Regions from separate parts of the Microbispora sp. NPDC046973 genome, predicted to be linked through region 2. Evidence: predicted binding sites of a transcription regulator. Region 2 holds the regulator's gene; the other holds the start of a gene.
What was found. The regulator HrcA, encoded in region 2, represses chaperone genes, less so after heat shock. The targets are predictions, from matches to a motif close to TTGGCACTCTCNNNNNGAGAGTGCCAA.
Positions count from the first base shown of each region.

Region 1: ABZ860_RS27930 (FmdB family zinc ribbon protein) is a predicted target of HrcA. The motif match lies at 2,081-2,107, and genes of this name have one in related genera.

Region 1 is NZ_JBEYWQ010000017.1:119,075-127,078, forward strand. Features, by position in the region: gene ABZ860_RS27915 (MarR family transcriptional regulator) at 1-170, shown strand, start outside; gene ABZ860_RS27920 (SAF domain-containing protein) at 198-857, opposite strand; gene ABZ860_RS27925 (S-methyl-5'-thioadenosine phosphorylase) at 870-1,676, opposite strand; gene ABZ860_RS27930 (FmdB family zinc ribbon protein) at 1,739-2,065, opposite strand; gene ABZ860_RS27935 (potassium/proton antiporter) at 2,220-3,725, opposite strand; gene ABZ860_RS27940 (5-formyltetrahydrofolate cyclo-ligase) at 3,759-4,325, opposite strand; gene galU (UTP--glucose-1-phosphate uridylyltransferase GalU) at 4,359-5,264, shown strand; gene glp (gephyrin-like molybdotransferase Glp) at 5,269-6,453, shown strand; gene moaC (cyclic pyranopterin monophosphate synthase MoaC) at 6,450-6,926, shown strand; gene ABZ860_RS27960 (MogA/MoaB family molybdenum cofactor biosynthesis protein) at 6,931-7,407, shown strand; gene ABZ860_RS27965 (GNAT family protein) at 7,475-8,004, shown strand, end outside.
Region 2 is NZ_JBEYWQ010000022.1:38,454-46,457, reverse strand. Features, by position in the region: gene ABZ860_RS31650 (DUF3097 domain-containing protein) at 1-428, opposite strand, end outside; gene ABZ860_RS31645 (hypothetical protein) at 447-1,103, opposite strand; gene hrcA (heat-inducible transcriptional repressor HrcA) at 1,280-2,293, shown strand; gene dnaJ (molecular chaperone DnaJ) at 2,294-3,430, shown strand; gene ABZ860_RS31630 (16S rRNA (uracil(1498)-N(3))-methyltransferase) at 3,440-4,174, shown strand; gene ABZ860_RS31625 (lipase) at 4,178-5,365, opposite strand; gene ABZ860_RS31620 (hypothetical protein) at 5,519-6,184, opposite strand; gene ABZ860_RS31615 (SigE family RNA polymerase sigma factor) at 6,181-6,660, opposite strand; gene ABZ860_RS31610 (histidine triad nucleotide-binding protein) at 6,905-7,249, shown strand; gene ABZ860_RS31605 (PhoH family protein) at 7,512-8,004, shown strand, end outside.

The DNA.
Region 1 (8,004 bases), on a different contig from region 2:
CCGAGCGTGGCATCGACGAGATCACCAAGGCGCGCGCCATTCTCGCCGCCATCGAGGAGCGGCACGAACAAGCCCTCGGCGCCGAGCGCTACGCCGGGTTCAAGGAGATGCTCCAGCAGGTCACGCGTGACCAGCGGGCCTGGCGGCAGGCCGGGGCGAGCACCGCCTGATCGGCGTCCCCGCCCGGACACGGCCGATCAGTGGGGACGGATGGTCACCGAGAGCCTGCCCTGCGCCTGGGCCTGGGCGAGCTCGGCCGCCTGGCCGAGGGTCGTGGCCAGCACGAGCAGCGCGCCGCCGTCCGTACGGCCCGATGGCCGGGCGATCACCCGCACCTCCTGGGCGACGGTCCGGGCCTGGAAAGGGCCGTCCTCCAAGGCCGCCAGGACGTCGATCACGTCTCCCGGCGACAGCAGGCGGGCGGCGTCGGGATCGGCGATCCTGACCGGCGTCGCGACCAACCCCGGCTCCGCGGCCGAAGCCCCCGCTTGCGCGGCCGGGCCGCCGCCGGCCGACCCGCCGGACGCTTGCCCGGTGAGGGTCTGGCGGAACAGGCCCGGGCCGAGCAGCCGTGCGTCGGTGAGGAGTTCGCCGCGGCGTAGCGGACCGGCGAGTGCGCGGCCCGTGACCGGGGCGCCCGGCGTGTACGCCCCGGCGGGCACCGTGTCGGGCGGGAGCCGCACGACCACCAGGTCGGAGGCGGCCAGGCGGCCGCCGGTGAGGTCGCGGGCGGCGGCGAGGACCTCCACCCCGTCAGGGGAACGGACGGCCAGCAGCACGCAGGCCACCGCGAGACCGGCGAGAACGGCGGCGATCGGACGGCGACGGCGCGCCGTCAGCCGCCTCAGATCACGCATGGCCATCTCACGTCAGGGGAGCTCGATCGGCAGCTTGATCCCGTCGAGGGCGTTGCCGCAGGGGCAGGGACGTTCCTGCGGCAGGGCCTCGACGACCTGCGCGACCAGAGTGCGCATCCGCTCCACGTTGGCGGCGAAGAAGGCCAGGACCTCTTCGTGGGTGACCCCCTCGCCGGCCTCCACACCGGCGTCGTGGTCGGTCACGAGGGCGAGCGTCGTGTAGCAGAGGGCGAGTTCGCGGGCGAGCACGGCCTCGGGGTGCCCGGTCATGCCGATGATCGACCAGCCCGCCCCCGCGAACCACTTCGACTCGGCCCGGGTGGAGAACCGGGGACCCTCCACCACGACCAGGGTGCCGCCGTCGACCGTGTCCCAGCCCGTCTCGTGCGCCGTGGCCACGGCGGCCGCCCGGCCGGAGGGGCAGTAGGGGTCGGAGAACGACACGTGAACGGCCCCGCCCGTGTCGTAGTAGGTCTGCTCACGGCCCTGTGTGCGGTCCACGAGCTGGTCGGGGATCACGAGAGCGCCCGGGCCGATCTCCGGGCGCAGGGACCCGACCGCGCTGGGCGCGAGCACCTGGCGGACGCCGAGGGACCGCAGGGCCCACATGTTCGCCCGATAGGGGATGCGGTGGGGAGGGAAGGTGTGGCCGCGGCCGTGCCGTGGGACGAACGCGACGGTCCGCTCGCCGATGCGGCCCACGGTGATCGAGTCACTCGGCGGGCCGTACGGCGTCGTCACGTCGATCTCTTCGGCGTCCTCCAGCAGGGAGTAGAACCCCGAACCGCCGATGACCCCGATGTCTGCGCGATTGACCATGGGCCGACACTAGCGAACGGCGCCGCACACCCGCCGCGCCCCGTCGGCCCCTGTGGATAACCTCAGGCGGCGGCGGTGGAGCCGGACGACGACGTGCTCGAGGAGGAGGTGCTCGACGAGCTCGTGGAGGTCGCGGGCTCCTTCTTGCCCGAGTCGCCCGACGACTTCGCGGACGACGTCGTCGTGGTGGACGTGGTCGTCGACGAGCTCGACGAACGGCTGTCGGTCCGGTAGAAGCCGGAGCCCTTGAACACGATGCCAACGGCGGAGAAGACCTTGCGCAGCTTGCCCTGGCAGGCCGGGCACTCCGTGAGCGGGTCGTCAGAGAACTTCTGGACGGCCTCCAGCTGCTCACCGCAAGCGGTACAGGCGTACTGGTAGGTAGGCACTCGCTCCTCCTGAGACTGGCACTCGACCGGGTCGATTGCTAATGGTAGGCAATCAACAAGCCCAAACGCCACTCCAGCCCGGTTTATTGCCCCGCGCCGTCCCATTCGCACGCACCGCGATCCGCTCACGCGAAGCAACCCCGGGCGACGGAGGTCAGCCGCCGCGTTCGCCGTACCAGCCGGCGAGCTTGCCGCGGCGGCTGACGGCACGCAGGCGGCGTTCGACCGTCTCCCGCTGCGCGGCCGTGGTGACCACGAGAATCTGGTCACCGGCCAGGAGCCGGGTCGTCTGCGTGGGCACGAACGACTGCCCCTTCCGCACCACGAGCGTGACCATGGTGTTCGCGGGCAGTCGGAGCTCGAAGATCTCCACGCCGTGCATGAGCGAGCCGGGCGGAATGCGGATCTGCAGCAGGTCGGCGTTCAGCTCCTCCAGCGGTGCGGCCTCCACGTCGAGGTCGCGGGCCTCGCCCTCCGCCGCCAGGCCGAGCCGCCTGGCGAGGTACGGCAACGTGGGCCCCTGCAGGATCGTGAACACGACGACGATGATGAACACGTCGTTGAACAGGCCCTTCGCCCCCGGCAGGCCGGCGGCCCAGGGGATCGCGGCCAGCACGATGGGGACCGCGCCGCGCAGTCCGGCCCACGACAGGAACACCTGCTCGCGCCACGACAGGGAGCCGAGCCGCAGGAGCCGCACCACCACGCCGGAAACCAGGACCGACGCCGGGCGGGCGAGCAGGACCAGCAGCAGGCCCGACACCAGGGCCGGGACGATCACGCTGGGCAGCTCGCGCGGGTCCGCGAGCATGCCGAGCATCACGAACAGCCCGATCTGGGCGAGCCAGGCGGCGCCCTCGGCGAATCCGCGAGTGGCGGCGCGGTGGGGGAGACGGGCGTTGCCCAGGATCAGCGTCGTCAGGTAGACCGCGAGAAAGCCGCTGCCGTGCAGCAGCGCGGCCCCGCTGTAGGTGACGAACGCCAGCGCCAGGACCGCGATCGGGTAGAGGCCGGAGGCGGGCAGCGCGACCCGGCGCAGCGCGTACGCGCCTGCGGGGCCGACCGCGAGCCCGACGGCCGCGCCGATGGCCAGTTCGGCGACCGTCTCCAGCGCGACGGACGGCAGGGAGAGCGTCCGGGACGCGCCCGCGCTCAGCATCATCACCAGGATGACCGTGGGGGCGTCGTTGAAGCCCGACTCCGCCTCCAGGATCCCGGCGAGCCGGGGCGGCAGCGGCAGCCGCCGTAGCACGGAGAACACGGCCGCCGCGTCGGTCGACGCCAGGAACGCGCCGAGCAGCAGCGCCATCCGCCACTCCATGCCGAGCAGGGCCGCGACGGTCGCCGCCAGCACGATGACGCTGATCGCGATGCCCACCGTGGCGAGCACGAGCGCGGTCGGCACGGCGTCGCGTACGTGGGTCCAGTTGGTGGTGAGACCGCCTTCGGCCAGGATCACGGCGAGCGCGACCAGGCCGAGCTGCTGGGCCGTCTGGGCGTTGTCGAAGTTGATGCCGACGATGCCGCCCTCGCCGAGCAGCAAGCCGAGGCCGAGGTAGATGAGGAGCGCGGGAAGGCCGGTGCGGTGCGCGATCCGAACGGACGCGATGGCCGCGATGACGACGGCGGCGGACAGGAGCAGCCAGACGTTCAGACCCATCCGCTCCCTTCGCCGTCTCTTAGGCCAATCTTGTCACATCTGTACCAATCGGCTGATTCCGCTCGGGAGGGCGGCGAAGCGTACGCGCTGGTCGTGGGGCTCCGCGGGAACTCCTTCGATCAGCTCGCCCTCGTGCAGGAGCGCCACCGTCGGCACGTTCGGCCCGACGCGGGCGAGCGCCCGGTCGTAGAAGCCGCCGCCGCGGCCGAGCCGTACGCCGGTGACCCGGTCCACGGCCAGGGCCGGCGCGATGACCAGCGCGGCGGTCCGGATCGCGTCGACGCCGCGCCGGACGTCCACCGGCTCCATGATCCCGTTCGGGCCGGGGGCCAGCGAGTCGGGGCCGTCGTACACCGCCCAGTCGAGCTCGCCGTCCGGGCGCTGCACCGGCAGGATCACCGTGGCGCCGTGCTTCCACAGGGCCAGGATCAGCCCCTGCGTGGACGGCTCGGTGCCGGTCGACCAGTAGCAGGCCACCAGCCCCGCCATCTGCACCCACGGCTGGTCGAGAAGTAACTCCCTGACGGCCGCCGACGACTCGCGCAGCGTCCCGGGGTCCAGTTCCGACCGGCCGCGCAGGATACGCCGACGCAGGTTCATCTTGTCCAAAGACTGCTCCGTTAGTGTCTACTCATGGCTGACTTCGATCCCGTGACCAAAGCCGTCGTGCCCGCCGCGGGTCTCGGCACCCGATTCCTTCCCGCGACGAAGGCGACCCCCAAGGAGATGCTGCCCATCGTCGACAAGCCGGCCATCCAGTACGTGGTGGAGGAGGCCGTCTCCGCCGGGCTGCTCGACGTCCTCATGGTGACCGGCCGCAACAAGCGCTCGATCGAGGACCACTTCGACGTAGCGTACGAGTTGGAGGACGCTCTTCGCGCCAAGGGCGACGAGGAGCGGCTCAACCAGGTGAAGGAGCCCGTCGACCTCGCCACCATGCACTACGTGCGGCAGGGCGAGCCCAAGGGCCTCGGCCACGCCGTCCTGTGCGCCAAGCAGCACGTCGGCCACGAGCCGTTCGCCTGCCTGCTCGGCGACGACATCATCGACCCCCGCGACCCGCTGCTCAAGCGCATGATCGAGGTGCGCGCGACCTACGGCGGCAGCGTCGTCGCGCTGATGGAGGTGCCGCGCGAGCAGGTCTCCCTGTACGGCGCCGCCGCCATCGAGCCGACCGACGAGGACGACGTCGTCCGCGTCACCGACCTCGTGGAGAAGCCCCCGGCCGACGAGGCGCCCTCCAACTGGGCCATCATCGGCCGCTATGTGATCGACCCCGCCGTGTTCGACGTGCTGGAGCGCACCCCGCCCGGGCGCGGTGGCGAGATCCAGCTCACCGACGCCCTGCGCACCCTGGCCTCGCTGGGCCCGGAGGAGGGCGGTCCGGTGCACGGCGTGCTGTTCCGCGGCCGTCGCTACGACACCGGCAACAAGCTCGAGTATCTGCAGACCGTGGTGCAGTTCGCCGCGAACCGGGACGACCTCGCCCCCGAGTTCCTGCCCTGGCTGCGGGAGTTCCTGAACAAGTCCGGACAGTGAGCCGATGAAGCCCGTCGACCGCCATCTCGCCGACATCCTCGCGGCGGTGCGACCGCTCGCACCGCTCGAGGTCGAGATCGAGGCCGCCCTCGGCGCCGTGCTGGCCGAGGACGTCGCCTCGCCCGTCCCGCTGCCGCCGTTCGACAACTCGGCGATGGACGGCTACGCCGTACGGGCCGAGGACGTGGCCGCCGCGCCCGTCACGCTGCCCGTGATCGGGGACGTGGCGGCGGGGGACGGCGGGCTGAACGCCCTCGGCCCCGGCCTGGTCACCCGCATCATGACCGGGGCGCCCCTGCCCGCCGGCGCCGACGCCGTCGTCCCGGTGGAGTGGACCGACGGCGGCACCGCCCGCGTACGGATCGACAGGCCGGCGCCGTCCGGCAACGCGATCCGGCGGGCGGGCGAGGACGTGCGGGCGGGCGACGTGGTGCTCCGCGAGGGCGCCAGGATCGGGCCCGCCCAGGTCGGGATACTCGCCGGGGTCGGCCGGCGCCGGGTGCTGGTGCGGCCCCGGCCGAGGGTGGTCGTGCTGTCCACGGGTGCCGAGCTCGCCGAGCCAGGCACCCCGCTGGGCGCGGGCCGCATCTGGGAGTCCAACAGCTTCATGCTCGCCGCGGCCGTACGCGAGGCCGGGGCGGAGGGGTTCCGGGCCGGTTCCGTGACCGACGACCCCAAGGAGTTCATGGACACCCTGGACGCCCAGCTCCTGCGGGCCGACGCCGTGATCACCAGCGGTGGCGTCTCGATGGGGGCGTACGAGCCGGTCAAGGAGGCCCTGTCCCCGCTGGGGACGGTGACCTTCGAGAAGGTCGCCATGCAGCCGGGCATGCCGCAGGGCTTCGGCGTCGTGGGGCCCGACCGCGTGCCGATCTTCACGCTGCCGGGAAACCCGGTCTCGTCGTTCGTGTCGTTCGTGCTCTTCGTCAAGCCGGCCCTGCGGGCGATGCAGGGCCTGCCGGCCGGGCCGCCCCCGGCCGTACGGGCGACCACGACCGCGCCGCTGCGCTCTCCGGCGGGGAAGCGGTCGTACCTGCGGGCCGTGCTGGCCGGGGAGACTGTGGCGCCGGTGACCCGGCAGGGCTCGCACCAGCTCGCGGCGCTGGCCGGGGCGAACGCGCTGATCGTGGTGCCGGAAGACGTGACCTCGCTGCCCGAGGGCGCCGAGGTGGAGGTGATACCGCTATGAAGCTGACTCACGTGGACGAGTCGGGCGCCGCACGGATGGTGGACGTCTCCGAGAAGGACGTCAGCGCCCGCACCTCCGTCGCGACCGGCCGGGTGCTGCTGTCGCCGGAGGCGGTGGCCGTGCTCCGCGCGGGGGACGTGCCCAAGGGCGACGCGCTCGGCGTGGCGCGGATCGCCGGGATCATGGGCGCCAAGCGCACCCCCGACCTCGTGCCGCTGTGCCACCCGATCGCCCTGACCGGCGTGAAGGTCGACCTGGCCGTGGTGGACGAGGGCGTGGAGATCACCGCCCGGGTCCGTACGGCCGACAGGACGGGCGTCGAGATGGAGGCGCTCACGGCCGTCACCGTCGCGGCGCTCGCGCTGGTGGACATGGTCAAGGCGGTGGACCCGGCGGCGGTGATCACCGATGTCCGGGTCGAAGAGAAGACGGGCGGCAAGACGGGCCACTGGACGCGGTCCGGACAGGAGTGAGGGCGTGCGCGCTTTGGTGGTGACGGTGTCCAACAGGGCGTCCGCGGGCGTCTACGAGGACCGCTCCGGGCCCCTGCTGGCCTCCCTCCTGAAGGAGGCGGGCTGCGACCAGGTGGACGGGCCCCGCGTGGTCCCCGACGGGGACGCCGTCGAGGCCGCGCTGCGCGAGGGCGTCGCCGCGGGCTACGACGTGATCGTCACCACGGGCGGCACCGGGGTGACGCCTCTCGACCTCACCCCGGAGATGACCCGCCGGGTGCTGGACCGGGAGATCCCCGGCATCGCCGAAGCCATACGCCAGGTCAACCGGGAGAAGGTGCCGACGTCGATCCTGTCCCGCGGCCTCGCCGGGCAGGCCGGCAGGACGCTGGTGGTCAACCTGCCGGGGTCCTCCGGCGGCGTACGGGACGGCATGGCCGTGCTGACCCCGATCCTGGCCCACGTCGTCGACCAGATCCACGGCGGCGACCATGCGCGCTGAGGAGCCCGCGGTGGCAGAGGCGCGTCCTGCGTGGCGCGTTGACCGTGTTCCGGTGGATGATTGACGAATGGATCGACTTCGCGGCTGGCCGGCATCCATGGCCGAGGGGCCCGTCGGGCTGCGGCCGCTGCGTCTGCGTGACGTACGGGACTGGCGCGACACCCGGCTGCGCAACGCCGAATGGCTCCGCCCCTGGGAGCCGAGCAACCCCGAGACCCCGCTGTTCCGCACCGGCCTCGGGCCGTACGTCTCGATGGTCGGCACGCTGCGCCGCGAGGCCCGCCAGGGGCTCGCCATGCCCTGGGTCGTCACGTACGAGGGACGGTTCGCCGGGCAGCTCACCGTGGGGGCGATCGTGTGGGGGTCGGCCCGCTCCGCGCAGGTGGGCTACTGGGTCGACGGCGCGCTCGCCGGACGGGGCATCATCCCGACCGCGCTCGCCATGGCGGTGGACCACTGCTTCTTCACGACCGGTTTACACCGGCTCGAGGCCAACATCCGGCCGGAGAACCACGCCAGCCGCAGGGTCGTGGAGAAGCTCGGGTTCCGCGAGGAGGGCATCCGCCGGCGTCAACTGCACATCGACGGCGCATGGCG
Region 2 (8,004 bases):
TCCACACCCTCCAGGTATTCGACGACGACCCCCTCCACCCGCAGGTCGTGTCCCCAGATCTTCTCCACCAGCGAGGCGTCGTGGACGCCCTCGACGTAGATGCGGCTCTCCCTGGCGACCTGCGCGCGCAGGCCCTCGACCGCGATCGACCCCGAGGCGCTCCGCAGCGGCCCCTTCGGGCCGCCCTGGGGACGCACCAGCGTCACCGGTTTGCCTTCGAGGAGGAATCCGGCGGGCGTCAGCGGGAACACCCGCCGCCTGCCGAACCGGTCCTCCAGCGTCACGGCCTCCTTGTCGCAGGCCACCACGGCGCCGCAGAAGCGGCCCTCGGCGTCCTCGACCACGAGGTCGGGCTCGGCCGGGATCTCGGGGATCTGCCCCCGCCGTGGCCGCCGCCAGTCTCCGGAAAGCACGTCCCGCCCGTACATGCGGGGAACGCTAGCAAATCACGCCATGCGACGGCGGGCCGCGGAGCGGCGCGCGAGCACGACGATCGTCACGATCAGCGCGGCCAGGAAACCGACGGTGGGCAGCGCCAGCAGCGCGACGGCGCCGCCCACCAGCATGCCGCCGGTGAGCTGCTTGCCGACGCCGAACCGCGCCCCGTCGCCCTCGCAGGCGAGCGGGTAGGTGCCCGCCTCCGGGACGCCGGCCTCGAATAGCAGCTCCCAGGTCGTGCCGTTCAGCGTGACGGTCTGGGAGACGGCCGGCCGGGTCAGCCGCACCCGCGCGTCGGCGCCGTCGCCGAGCCGGCACCTGACGTCGGTGGGCTGGTCGACGGCCGCGTAGATCGCCGGCTTGTCCGCGGGGTCGAGCGCGACGTTCACCGACTGCCCGCCGGAGAAGATCGTGGCGGGCGCGGCGTCGCCGAGCGTGGCGAACAGGCCACCGGCGAACCCGCCGACGCCCGCCACCAGCAGGACGACGAAGAGCGCCCAGGAAAGGAAGATCCACAGCAGCCGGGGCCGGATCGGCCGGGTACCGGCGTACGGCGGGGGAAAGGGGTGCGGCATCCGCAAGGTCGCGCCGGGCGGCGCCGGGGGCATCGGACGGGGCACCCGCACGGTCACGCCGGCCGGCGCGGAGGTCTGGTTCTCGTGCATGGGGTGAAGAGTCGACCATGCGGCTTGCGGTCGATTTGCAGCTCGCTTGTCCTGGTGCCCTGCGCCGTCTTGGTGCCCTCTGCGTTATCGCACCACGTGGGGTGGTAGCCGTACACTTGGCACTCGGGAACACAGAGTGCCAGAGTCGGTGTTTCCAGGCACAGGGAGGTGACACATTGCTCGACGACCGCAAGCTCGCCGTCCTGCGCGCCATCGTCGAGGACTACGTGTCCACCAACGAGCCGGTGGGGTCCAAGGCCCTGGCGGACAGGCACAACCTCGGCGTCTCCCCGGCGACGATCCGCAACGACATGGCGGCGCTTGAGGAGCAGGGATACATCACCCAGCCGCACACCAGTGCCGGAAGGGTGCCGACGGACAAGGGATACCGCCTGTTCGTCGACCGGCTGTCGCAGATCAAGCCGCTGTCGAGCGCGGAGCGCAGGGCCATCGAGACCTTCCTCGCCGGGGCCGTGGACCTCGACGAGATCGTCATGCGCACGGTGCGGCTGCTCGCGCAGCTCACCCGGCAGGTAGCGGTGGTGCAGTACCCTTCGCTCACCAGGTCGTCGGTGCGCCATGTGGAGATCGTCCCGCTCGCGGAGCGCCGGGTCATGCTGGTGCTGATCACGAACACCGGGCGGGTCGAGCAGCGTGTGGTCGACCTGCCGGAGGCCATCGCCGACGACCGGGTCGCGAACCTGCGGGCCGTGCTCAACGCGTGCCTGGACGGCTGCGGCCTGTCCCAGGTGCCGGAGACCGTGGCCGACGTTCCCGAACGCCTGCCTCCCGAGGACAGGCCGGTGGCGGCCACGATCCTTTCCGTGCTGCTCGAGACGCTCGTGGAGCGGCACGAGGAGAAGATCGTCTTCGGCGGTACGGCCAACCTGGCCGCCGCCGACTTCAGCATCGGCCTGCGGGACGTGCTGGAGGCGCTGGAGGAGCAGGTCGTCCTCATCCGCCTGCTGGGGGAGACCGGCGGGCTGTCCGAACTGACCGTCCGCATCGGATCCGAGAACCCCTACAGCGGGCTGCGCGGCACCTCTATCGTGGCCGCGGGATACGGTTCGGGCGACAGAGAACTGGCCCGGCTCGGAGTGCTGGGCCCGACACGAATGGACTATCCGGTGACGATGGGTGCGGTGCGCGCGGTGGCGCGTTACGTCGGCCAGATCCTGGCGGGGTCATAAGTGTCCAACGACTACTACGCGACCCTTGGCGTACGGCGCGACGCCAGCCAGGAAGAGATCAAGAAGGCGTACCGCCGTCTCGCCCGCGAGTTGCATCCGGACGTCAACCCCGATCCGGAGACCCAGGAGCGGTTCAAGGAGATCAACCAGGCGTACGAGGTGCTGTCCGACGCGGGCAAGCGCCGCATGTACGACATGGGCGCCGATCCGTTCGGCGGTGCCGCCGCGGGGGCCGGGGCCGGCGGCTTCGGCGCGGGCTTCCCGTTCAGCGACATCATGGACGCCTTCTTCGGCTCGGCGGGCGCCGCGCGGGGGCCCCGCTCCCGCGCCCGCCGGGGCCGGAACGCCACCATCAGGGTCGAGCTCGACCTGTCTGAGGCGGCCTTCGGCACGACCCGCGAGATCGTGGTCGACACCGCCGTGGTCTGCGAGGTCTGCCAGGGCTCCGGGGCGGCGGCCGGCACCCACCCCGACACCTGCGACATGTGCCACGGGCGCGGCGAGGTCTCGCAGGTGACCCGTTCGTTCCTCGGCCAGGTCATGACCTCCCGTCCCTGCCCCCAGTGCGGCGGGTACGGCAGCGTCATCCGGCACCCCTGCATGGAGTGCTCGGGCGAGGGACGGGTCAGGACCCGGCGCACGATCAAGGTCAGGATCCCGGCCGGCGTCGAGGACGGCACGCACATCCAGCTCGCCGGCGAGGGCGAGGTCGGCCCCGGGGGCGGGCCTCCCGGCGACCTGTTCCTGGAGATCGTCGAGCGACCGCACCAGATCTTCGAGCGGCGCGGCGACGACCTGCACTGTACGGTCCACATCCCGATGACCGCGGCCGCGCTCGGCACCTCGATCACGATCGAGACCCTCGACGGAGCCGAGGAGATCGACGTGCGGCCCGGCACCCAGGCCGGCCAGGTCATCCCCCTGTACGGCAAGGGCGTCCAGCGGCTCAACGAGACCGGCAGGGGCGACCTGCTGATCCACGTGAACGTCGAGACGCCGACCAAGCTCGACCCGCAGCAGGAGGAGCTGCTGCGGGAGCTGTCGAAGCTGCGCGGGGAGGAGCGGCCGCCCGGCAAGTTCTCCCCGGGCCAGCAGGGCTTCTTCTCCCGCCTGCGGGACGCCTTCAACGGCCGCTGAGCTGATCGCATGAGTGTTCCCGTGTTCCTGTCGGACGCGGCCGGCCAGGCGGTGGACACGATCGTCCTCGACGGGCCGGAGGGGCGGCACGCCGCCGCCGTACGCCGCCTGCGGCCGGGGGAGCGGATCGACCTGACCGACGGCGCGGGGCGGGTGGCCGAGTGCACGGTCACGGCGGCGGGCAAGGACTCGCTGACCGCCGAGGTGCTGCGCCGGTTCGAGGTCCCGCCGCCCCGGCCGAGGCTGGTGGTCGTCCAGGGCCTGCCCAAGGGCGACCGGGGCGAGCTCGCGGTCGAGATGATGACCGAGGCCGGGGTCGACGTGATCGTCCCCTGGGCCGCCTCCCGTTGCGTGACCCAGTGGAAGGGCGACCGGGCCGCCAAGGCGCTCGCCCGCTGGCGCGGCACGGCCCGAGAGGCGGCCAAGCAGGCCCGGCGCTTTCACCTGCCCGAGGTGACCGAGCAGGCCACGACCGCGGCGGTCGGCTCGCTCGTCTCGGCGGCGGCGCTCGCGGTCGTGCTGCACGAGGAGGCCGCCGAGCCGCTGAGCCGCCTGCCCCTGCCGGAGGAGCCGGGCGACATCGTGATGGTCGTCGGCCCGGAGGGCGGCGTCACCGAGGAGGAGATCGCCGCGTTGCGGGCCGCGGGAGCCACGCCGGCCCTGCTGGGGCCGACGGTGCTGCGCACCTCGACGGCGGGCGTGGCCGCGGCGGCCGTCCTGCTGTCCCGCTGCGGCCGCTGGTGAGGACTAGCCGAGGAAGCTCACCTCGGGGAACGCGGGTCTCGGCCCGTCGAACAGGGGAGTCTCGCGGCCCTTCAGATGCAGGTCGAGGAACGCGGCCACGTAGGCACGCTGGGCGGTGACCGAACGGACCGGGTCGACGGTGCCGACGATCTCGGACGGCGTGCCCAGGCGATCGGAGATCCGCGGGACCAGCGCCTGCAGGTCGGAGAAGGAGTAGTGCCGCGCGCCGGCGAGCCGCAGGTCGCGCTTCCAGCCCCGGCGCTGCTTCCTGAACGTCTCCCAGGAGGGGTCGTCCCGCTCGTCGGCGGCCAGCTGGAGGAACGGGCCGTCGAGGCCGCGCTCGGCCACCTCGCCCAGCAGCGAGCCGTCGAGGTTCACTCCCGCCTTGACCCGGTGGTCGGCGTACATCAGGCCCGCCGTCGCCGCGCCGCCCATCGAGAAGCCCACGGCCCCCACGCGAGTGGTGTCCAGCGCCTTGTACAGCCAGGTGGGCAGCCCGCCGTGCCTGGTGCTGATCACGTCGAGGACGAAGCGCAGGTCCGCCACCCTGACGTCGAGGGCCTTCATCGCGTCGGCCATGCTGTCCGCCCGCGCCTTGGCCCGCTCCAGCCGCCCGCCGGGGAACTCGACGGCGGACACCTCGTAGGTGTGGTCGACCGTGACGACCACGTAGCCGCGCGAGGCCAGGTCCTCGGCCGCGAGCGTGCCCAGCGAACGCGGGACCATGTAGCCCGGTGAGTACAGCACCACCGGGTAGCCGCCGGCCCTCGGCCGTACGGGCGCCTGCAGGCGGGCGTGCGTGCGGGTCGCCGCCCAGTCCACCTGGCCGGGCCGTACGCCGAGGAGGACGGGCGCCGACGTGGCGTCGAGGTCGGCGGCGACCAGCGGCGGCAGGTGGGGGGACACCGGGCGCCGCTGTGCACGGGTGGCGGGGTACCACACGCTCGCCATCAGCTCCCGGTAGGGCCCTCCGGCCACCCAGGGGTCGGGACGCGACCGGTCCACCAGGCGCACGGAGACCGTGCCGACCGGCAGCGGCCCCGACGGGGCGGGCAGGGAGAGCCGGATCCCGGTGACCGTCGAAATTCCCGGCGCCGCCGTCACGGCCGCCGACGCCGGAACCGCGGCCGTCATGGTGAGGGCCAGGGCCGCGCCGAGCGCGCCCACCCGCTTCCGCCACACTTCGGGCATGTCTCGCCTCTTTCGATCCTGATCGCTGTCAGTTGCGTGATCAGGATTCCAACGAGGAGGCGCGACGCCCTCCGGCCGTGTGACGATCTCCCGGTGCGACCCCCGGTGATCGGGCGAGCACCGGTCATACCCCAGGATGACCGGCGGGCCGGGTCAGGGCGAGGGCGTCCCGGTCGCCGAGTCGAGCGTGGCCGTCTCCGTGGGCGTCGTGCTCGGGGTGACCGGGGGCGCGGACGTCGCGGGCGGAGCCGTCGAGGGACGGCGCGAGGCCGAGGGCGTCACCACGGGCGGCTGCGTCACCGACGTCGGCGAGCACGTCGGCGGGAGGGCCTGGTCGGGCTCCACCACCCCGGGCCGGGGAGTGGGCGTGACGCAGGGATCGGACGGCGACGGCGACGGCCTGGTGGTCGCGCCCACCTTGTGCGTCGGGGACGGGACGGGCCGTCCGCGGGACGGGCTCGGGGTGACGGGCACGATCACGACCGGCCGCGAGGGCGCCTGGTTGGGCGGCCGGTTCACCGACGAGGTATCCGTCTTGTCCACCTGCTCGTCGCCCGCGTTGGAGATGCCCGTGGACTGCGCCACCTGGTCCCGGAGACCGGGGACGATCATCACGACCGTGCCCGCCACGAGCACAGCCCCAGCGGCGGCCGCTCCGATGCGCCACCACAGCATGTTCCGCAGGCCGCGCAGACCGCGCCGGTCGATCCGCCCGCGGATGATTTCGAGTCCTTCGGGAGACGGCACGACCGAGTCCGCCTCCGCGCGCAGGGCACGGCGGAGCAACTCGCCGTACTCGTCGTCGGGCGGGAAGGTCATGAGAACTGCTCCAGTGCCATCCGTAGTGCGGCCATGCCGCGGGCCGTGTGACTCTTCACCGCGCCCTTGCTGATCCCCATCGCGTGTGCGATCTCGGCCTCCGACAGGTCGCCGTAGTATCGCAGCACCAGCGCCTCGCGCTGGCGGGTGGGTAAGCCGCGAAGCGCCTCGATGACGGCCGAACGCTCCAGTTCACCGATAGCGCCGTTCTCCGCGCTCGGCGCGTCCGGCAGCCCCTTGGGCGCGTACTTCTCGACGACCGCGCGGTGCCGCAGCACGGAACGCGATCGGTTCACGACCGATTGGCGAAGGTAGGCCAGTGCCTTGTCGGTGTCTCTCAGCCTGCGCCAGGCGCCATGGAGGGCGACGAACGCGTCCTGAACGACCTCTTCCGCGCTGGCCACATCACGCACCAGCAGCACGGCGAGACGCACCAGTGACCGATAGTGAGCGCTGTAGAGCGCCGTCACGGCCATGTCGGCATCCCACCCGACGGGCACCGTCCCCAACGACCTGTCGGCCACGAGGGTCTCGGTGGTCACATCAATAGGACGCTCGTCATCCCCGGGGGGTTTACGTTCTTCCGAATCATGAGGGGGCATGGCCCAGCGGTGTCCTCGCCCGACACTAGGGGGGTTTTCTGGTGCAGTCTCGCACACTCACACTAGCCGGGGGGATCATTGCAGTCATCAACTAGCGCCGACGGCTAGGCTTTCGCGGGTGAGCGACTGCCTCTTCTGCAAGATCGTGGCCAAGGAGATCCCGGCGGACATCGTCCTTGAGGCCGGGCGGGCGCTGGCCTTCCGCGACATCAACCCGCAGGCCCCCACCCACGTCCTCGTCGTGCCCAAGGCTCACCACGAGAACGCCGCCGCGCTGGCGGCGGCCGACGACGGCCTCGCCGACGACCTGCTCAAGGCCTGCCACGCGGTGGCCGTGCAGGAGGGCGTGGCAGAGACGGGGTACCGGATCGTGTTCAACACCGGGGAGGGGGCCGGGCAGACGGTCTTCCACGTCCACGCGCACGTCCTCGGGGGCCGAGGCCTCACCTGGCCCCCCGGCTGAGCGGCAGTGCCCGACCGACAAGATTTGCCCGGACGGGGCGGTGTCCAGAGTGGTGCATCGCAAGGCGGAGGAGGAGCCGATGACGGAGTCATCGGCGACGACCCCGGGCCCCGCGGAGATTCCGAGCCTGCGAGGAATCTTCGTGGGCGGGGCGACAACGCGGCGAGGTGCCGCTCTGGGCGACGCGCCGGGGCAAAGATTGGAGGGAGGGCACTAACATGAGAGGGAACTAGGGAGGCGATCAGGGCCGCAAGGGCCGCCCATGTCCGAGTCACAGCACATCCACAAGACCCAGGCCAAGGTAGTCATCCCCGAGGGGCAGCCGATGGTCAGCCTCCTCGGGTCGGGTGACGAGCTGCTGCGGGTCATCGAGGGCGCCTTCAGCGCCGACATCCACGTGCGGGGCAACGAGATCACGATCACCGGCAGTCCCGAGGAGAGCGGCGTCGTCGTGCGCCTCTTCGAGGAGCTGGTGGAGCTGGTCGGCTCGGGTGCCGAGTTGTCCCCCGACGCGGTCGAGCGCAGCATCCACATGCTGCGGCAGGCCACCGACCGTCCGGCCGAGGTCCTGTCCCTGGACATCCTGTCCGCGCGGGGACGCACCATCCGCCCGAAGACGGTCAACCAGAAGCGGTACGTCGACGCGATCGACAGGCACACCATCGTCTTCGGCATCGGCCCCGCCGGCACCGGCAAGACGTACCTGGCGATGGCGAAGGCCGTGAAGGCCCTGCAGAACAAGCGGGTCAACCGGA